DNA from 2 places in the Kitasatospora sp. NPDC058046 genome. Region 1 is predicted to be linked to the other one. Evidence: predicted binding sites of a transcription regulator. Region 1 holds the regulator's gene; the other holds the start of a gene.
The links. The regulator HrcA, encoded in region 1, represses chaperone genes, less so after heat shock. The targets are predictions, from matches to a motif close to TTNGCACTCNGNNNNNCNGAGTGCNAA.
Positions count from the first base shown of each region.

Region 2: the regulator HrcA is predicted to act here: its motif matches at 1,229-1,255, upstream of groES (co-chaperone GroES).

Region 1 covers NZ_JBHVRS010000001.1:712,955-716,302, reverse strand. The annotation lists gene htpX (zinc metalloprotease HtpX) at 1-627, opposite strand, end outside; gene hrcA (heat-inducible transcriptional repressor HrcA) at 915-1,949, shown strand; gene dnaJ (molecular chaperone DnaJ) at 2,025-3,161, shown strand; gene ACFVU7_RS03340 (16S rRNA (uracil(1498)-N(3))-methyltransferase) at 3,249-3,348, shown strand, end outside.
Region 2 covers NZ_JBHVRS010000004.1:52,994-56,341, reverse strand. The annotation lists gene ACFVU7_RS09965 (SAM-dependent methyltransferase) at 1-110, opposite strand, end outside; gene ACFVU7_RS09960 (hypothetical protein) at 168-497, opposite strand; gene ACFVU7_RS09955 (hypothetical protein) at 494-820, opposite strand; gene ACFVU7_RS09950 (hypothetical protein) at 811-1,146, opposite strand; gene groES (co-chaperone GroES) at 1,397-1,702, shown strand; gene groL (chaperonin GroEL) at 1,818-3,348, shown strand, end outside.

The DNA of each region.
Region 1 (3,348 bases):
CGCGTAGACGACGACCGACACCAGCGGGATGATCAGCGCCAGGACGGCCGCGTTCTGGTCGTTGTTGTTGCGCCCGCCGCCCATGAACCCGCCGTACATCGCGATCCGGGTCATCGCCCCGGCGAGGACGCCGAGGAAGCCGGCGATCGTCATCACCGCGACGTCCCGGTGGGCGACGTGCGACAGCTCGTGGGCGAGGACGCCCTCCAGTTCCTCGGGCTCCAGTCGGCGCAGCAGCCCGGTGGTCACGCAGACCACCGCGTTCTGCGGGTTGCGGCCGGTGGCGAAGGCGTTCGGCATGTCGTTGTCGGCGACCGCCACGCGGGGTTTGGGCATGTCGGCCAGGGCGCAGAGCCGGTCGATGGTGCCGTGCAGCTGGGGGAACTGCTCCGGGGACACCTGGCGGGCGCCCATCGCCCGTTCGGTGATCTTGTCGCTGAACCAGAACTGGGCCACGAACAGCCCGCCGGAGATCAGGACGATCAGTGGCCAGGCGCCGCGCAGCAGCGCGATCAGCAGGCCGGTGAAACCGACGTACAGCAGCCCGATCACGAACATCGTCGCGACCATGCGGCCGGTCAGGCCGCGGTCCGGCGCGAAACGGGTGTGCTGGCCCGAGCTCGACATCGCTTGCTCCTCCATTCGCCGTCGCTTTCGATGCTGCCACCCGGACGGCCTCCCGGCACCACCCCGGCGCCGGGAGGATCGAACCGCCGGGGCCCCGCGGGCCGTGAGCGGAACTGCGGGGAGGATCACCCCGGTCCGGCCGTTCCTGCCGTAGGACCCGGGCCTTACACTGGCAGGTACGGTTTTGGCACTCGCGTGTTCAGAGTGCCAGGGCAAGGGTCTTCGGAGCGGCCCGCAGCAGCAAGGGACACAGTCGGACAACGTGCGAAGACGGAGGTGCGTGCCCCATGGCCGGTGAGGTCCGCCAGCTCGACGAACGCAAGCTCGCCGTGCTCCGCGCGATCGTGCAGGACTACGTGGGCACCGAGGAGCCGGTCGGCTCCAAGGCCCTGGTGGAACGGCACAACCTCGGGGTCTCGCCGGCGACCGTCCGCAACGACATGGCGGCGCTGGAGGAGGAGGGCTACATCCACCAGCCGCACACCAGCGCCGGCCGCATCCCGACCGACAAGGGGTACCGCCTCTTCGTCGACAAGCTCGCCGAGATCAAGCCGATGAGCGCCCCCGAGCGCCGGGCCATCCGGCACTTCCTGGACGGCGCGGTCGACCTGGACGACGTGGTCGCGCGCACCGTGCGGCTGCTCGCCCAGCTGACCCGGCAGGTCGCGGTGGTGCAGTACCCCTCGCTGACGCGCTCCACCGTCCGGCACATCGAGCTGGTGGCGCTGGCCCCGGCCAAGGTGATGCTGGTGCTGATCACCAACACCGGCCGGGTCGAGCAGCGGATGGTCGACTGCCCGGGCCCGGTCGGCGAGACGGTGCTGGCGGACCTGCGGGCCCGGATCAACGCGAGGGCCGCCGGTCGGCGCCTCCCGGAGGTCCCGGGGCTGCTGGAGGAGCTGCCGGCGCAGTTCGAACCGGCCGAGCGGCCGACCGTCAGCACGGTCCTGGCGACCCTGTTCGAGACGCTCGCCGAGCAGAACGAGGAGCGGATCATGCTGGCCGGCACGGCCAACCTGACCCGCTTCGGGCACGACTTCCCGCTCAGCATCCAGCCGGTGCTGGAGGCCCTGGAGGAGCAGGTCGTCCTGCTCCGCCTCCTGGGTGAGACCGCGGACGCCGCGATGACGGTCCGGATCGGGCGGGAGAACACCTACGAGGGGCTGACTTCCACGTCCATCGTCTCGGTCGGCTACGGTTCGGGCGACGAGAGCGTGGCGAAACTGGGTGTGATCGGTCCGACCCGGATGGACTACCCGGGCACAATGGGGGCGGTGCGAGCGGTGGCGCGGTACGTGGGCCAGATCCTGGCCGAGTCCTAGCAAAGGCCGCCGTCGGAAATCCGACGGCGGTGACCAGTCGCAGCACTACTACAGGCGGAACAAGCGGAGCATTTGGTGGCCACGGACTACTACGCGGTACTCGGCGTCCGACGGGATGCGGGGCAGGACGAGATCAAGAAGGCGTTCCGGCGCCTGGCGCGCGAACTGCACCCGGACGTCAACCCGGACCCGAAGACGCAGGAGCGGTTCAAGGAGATCAACGCCGCTTACGAGGTGCTCTCCGATCCGCAGAAGCGCCAGGTCTACGACCTCGGCGGGGACCCGCTGTCCCCGGGCGGCGGCGCGGGCGGCTTCGGCGCCGGCGCGGCGGGCTTCGGCTTCTCCGACATCATGGACGCCTTCTTCGGCGCCGCGGCCGGCCAGCGCGGCCCGCGCTCGCGCACCCGCCGGGGCCAGGACGCCATGATCCGGCTGGAGATCACCCTGGAGGAGGCCGCTTTCGGCACCACCAAGGAGCTCCAGGTCGACACCGCCGTCACCTGCACCACGTGCAGCGGCGAGGGCGCGGCCCCCGGCACCTCGGCGCAGACCTGTGACATGTGCCGCGGCAAGGGCGAGGTCTCCCAGGTCACCCGGTCCTTCCTGGGCCAGGTCATGACCTCCCGCCCCTGCCCGCAGTGCCAGGGCTTCGGCACCGTCGTGCCGACCCCGTGCCCGGAGTGCGCCGGCGACGGCCGGGTGCGCGCCCGCCGCACGCTGACCGTCAAGATCCCGGCCGGTGTCGACAACGGCACCCGGATCCAGCTGGCCGGCGAGGGCGAGGTCGGCCCCGGCGGCGGCCCGGCCGGCGACCTGTACGTCGAGATCGCCGAGACCACCCACACGATCTTCCAGCGGCGCGGGGACGACCTGCACTGCACCGTCACCATCCCGATGACGGCGGCCGCGCTCGGCACCCAGGTGCCGCTGCAGACCCTGGACGGCCTGGAGGAGGTCGACATCCGGCCCGGCACCCAGTCCGGCCAGTCGATCCCGCTGCACGGCCGGGGCATCACCCACCTGCGCGGCGGCGGCCGGGGCGACCTGATAGTGCACGTCGAGGTGAAGACGCCCAGCAAGCTCGACCCCGAGCAGGAGGAGCTGCTGCGCCGCCTCGCGGTGCTGCGCGGCGAGGAGCGGCCGTCCGGCCAGTTCGCGCCGGGCCAGCAGGGCCTCTTCTCCCGGCTGAAGGACGCCTTCAACGGCCGGTAGCCGTCCGCGGAGGGGTGCCGGGGGCCAACGACCCCGGCACCCCTTTCGCGTGTCCGTCCCACTTCCGCACGAAAGAGGTTCCCCGTCATGACCGCGCCCGTCTTCGTCGTCGAGACCGAGCGGATCGCCGCCGCCGCGCCCGGGGCCGTGGTGCGTCTGGACGGCCCGGAGGGGCGGCACGCGGCCG
Region 2 (3,348 bases), on a different contig from region 1:
CGCAGGCGGGTCGCCAGCGCGAGCTCCTCCTCGGGGGTGAACTCGCGCAGCTCGGCGAGCAGGGCCTGGCCCTCGGGGGTCAGCAGCGGCTGGAGGTTCTCGGTGTCCACGGGGCCATTCTCGCGGGTCGGCCGGGTGGCCGGTCGGCCGGAGCGGCCGCGCGGCGTTCACCGGCCGATGACGGGGACGTCGGAGGTCAGCCAGAACACCAGCGGCATCAGCGGCGCGGCCGCCAGCGCGGCGTACGGGGTGATCCGGTACCCGAGCCGCCGGGTGCCCCGGCCGGTCAGTGCCAGCAGGACGAGCATCACCACGACGCCGAAGACGTCCAGGGCCTCCACCCCGGGGCCGTACAGGACGAGCAGCTTCAGCCAGTTGAGCACGAACGACCCGGCGGACGCCGCCGCGACGGCCCCGGCGACCACCACCGCGGCGAGCACCAGGTCCGGCGCCCAGTGGACCGGCGGCCGCCCGGGCGCGCCGTGGGGCCGGCTCACCGGAGCCACCCCGCGCCGGCGAGGGCGGTCAGCAGGGCGGGGCTGACCGCGGCGGCGACCGGGGTGATCCGGTAGCCCCGCCGGTGGGTGTACCGGGCCACCGCCACGACCGGGACGAGCAGCAGCGCGGCCGCGGCGCCCCGGGCCGCCCAGCCGCCGATCGCGGGGTGGGCCTCCAGCGCGAGCGCGGCCAGGAAGGCCGCGATCCAGCCGAACCCCAGCAGCGAGGCGGCCCCCAGGACCGTCAGCAGCGCGAGCAGCAGGTCCGTCGGACGGCCGACCGGGCGCAGCGGGTCGGCGAGCGGCAGCCGGTTCACCGCCACAGCACGCCCGAGGAGAGGACCGCCGGCAGCGCGAACGGGGCGAGCCCGGCGGCGACCGGGAGGAGCCGGTAGCCGGACCGCCGGCTGCGGAAGGCCACCACGAGGCCCGCCGCTAGGGCGACCACCGGGGCGGCCAGCATCCCGATGCCCAGGAAGGCCCACCCGCGCCCGTCCCCGTCGTCCCCGTAGCCGGGGATGGTGCCGAGGCAGGCGACGAGGAGGAAGGCGACGAACGGCAGCACGCCCCCCAGCAGGGGCAGCGACAGCAGGGCGAGGGCGGCGTCCTTGGGCCGGGACGGGCCGATGCGCACCGGGATCGAGGTCATGGCAGGAGTCTGGCGGGGCCGGGCCCGGTCGTACATGAGTACGGCTACTCATTCGCGAACCGGGGACTTCCGGGACTCGCCGTTGGCACTCTGGTTGACTGAGTGCTAACACGGCCCTATGGTCATCCTTGGCACTCACCACTAGGGGAGTGCTAACGCGACGACGTGTGTCTGACCCCCGCGACGGCAGGCCCGCAGGATCGCCCCTACCCGTTAGAAAACCCCGTAATCTCCGAAGGGGAGCTCGGACGTGACCACCAGCAGCAAGGTTGCCATCAAGCCGCTCGAGGACCGCATCGTGGTCCAGCCGCTCGACGCCGAGACCACCACGGCCTCCGGCCTGGTTATCCCGGACACCGCCAAGGAGAAGCCCCAGGAGGGCGTCGTCCTGGCCGTCGGCCCGGGCCGCTTCGAGGACGGTCAGCGTCTGCCGCTCGACCTCGCCGTCGGCGACATCGTCCTGTACTCGAAGTACGGCGGCACCGAGGTGAAGTACAAGGGCGAGGAGTACCTCGTCCTCTCGGCCCGCGACGTTCTCGCGGTCATCGAGAAGTAAGACGTACCGACCCGCCCCGGATCCGTGTCCCAGTGACAGGGGCCCGGGGCGTGGTTGTTGGTTCACGTAGTTCGGCGGCCGGTGGGCCGGCCGCAGCCCCGAGGGAATAGGGAACATGGCGAAGATCCTGCAGTTCGACGAGGACGCCCGCCGCTCGCTGGAGCGCGGTGTCAACAAGCTGGCCGACACCGTCAAGGTGACCATCGGCCCCAAGGGCCGCAACGTCGTCATCGACAAGAAGTTCGGCGCCCCGACCATCACCAACGACGGTGTCACCATCGCCCGCGAGGTCGAGCTGGACGACCCGTACGAGAACCTTGGCGCGCAGCTCGTCAAGGAGGTCGCCACCAAGACCAACGACGTCGCGGGTGACGGCACCACGACCGCCACCGTGCTGGCCCAGGCCCTGGTCAACGAGGGTCTGCGCAACGTCGCCGCCGGTGCCGGCCCGGCCGCCCTGAAGAAGGGCATCGACAAGGCCGTCGCCGCGGTCTCCGAGCACCTGCTGTCCGTCGCCCGCGAGATCGAGGGCAAGGACGACGTCGCCGCCGTCGCCTCCCTCTCCGCGCAGGACACCCAGGTCGGCGAGCTGATCGCCGAGGCGATCGACAAGGTCGGCAAGGACGGTGTCATCACCGTCGAGGAGTCGAACACCTTCGGCGTGGAGCTGGACTTCACCGAGGGCATGCAGTTCGACAAGGGCTACCTGTCGCCGTACTTCGTCACCGACGCCGAGCGCCAGGAAGCGGTCCTCGAGGACCCGTACATCCTGATCAACCAGGGCAAGATCTCCTCCATCCAGGAGCTGCTGCCGCTGCTGGAGAAGATCCTCCAGGGCGGTGCCTCCAAGCCGCTGCTGATCATCGCCGAGGACGTCGACGGCGAGGCGCTGTCGACCCTGGTCGTGAACAAGATCCGTGGCACCTTCAACGCCGTCGCCGTCAAGGCCCCGGGCTTCGGCGACCGCCGCAAGGCGATCCTCGGCGACCTGGCCGTCCTGACCGGTGGCCAGGTCATCTCCGAGGAGGTCGGCCTCAAGCTCGACCAGGTCGGCCTGGACGTGCTGGGCACCGCCCGCCGCGTGACCATCACCAAGGACGAGACCACGGTCGTCGACGGTGCCGGTGACTCCGAGGCCGTCGCCGGCCGCGTCGCCCAGATCAAGGGCGAGATCGCCGCGACCGACTCCGACTGGGACCGCGAGAAGCTGCAGGAGCGCCTGGCCAAGCTGGCCGGCGGCGTCTGCGTCATCAAGGTCGGCGCCGCCACCGAGGTGGAGCTGAAGGAGCGCAAGCACCGCCTGGAGGACGCCATCTCGGCGACCCGCGCCGCGGTCGAGGAGGGCATCGTCGCCGGCGGTGGCGCCTCCCTGGTCCACGCCGCCAAGGTGCTGGACGAGGGCCTGGGCCTGTCGGGTGACGAGGCCACCGGTGTCGCCGTGGTCCGCAAGGCGCTGCACGAGCCGCTGCGCTGGATCGCCCAGAACGCCGGCCTGGAGGGCTACGTCATCACCTCCAAGGTCGCCGAGCTGGAGATCGGCCAGGGCTACAACGCCGCCACCGGCGAGTACGGCGACCTGGTGAAGGCCGGCGTCATCGACCCGGTCAAGGTCACCCGCTCCGCCCTGGAGAACGCCGCCTCGATCG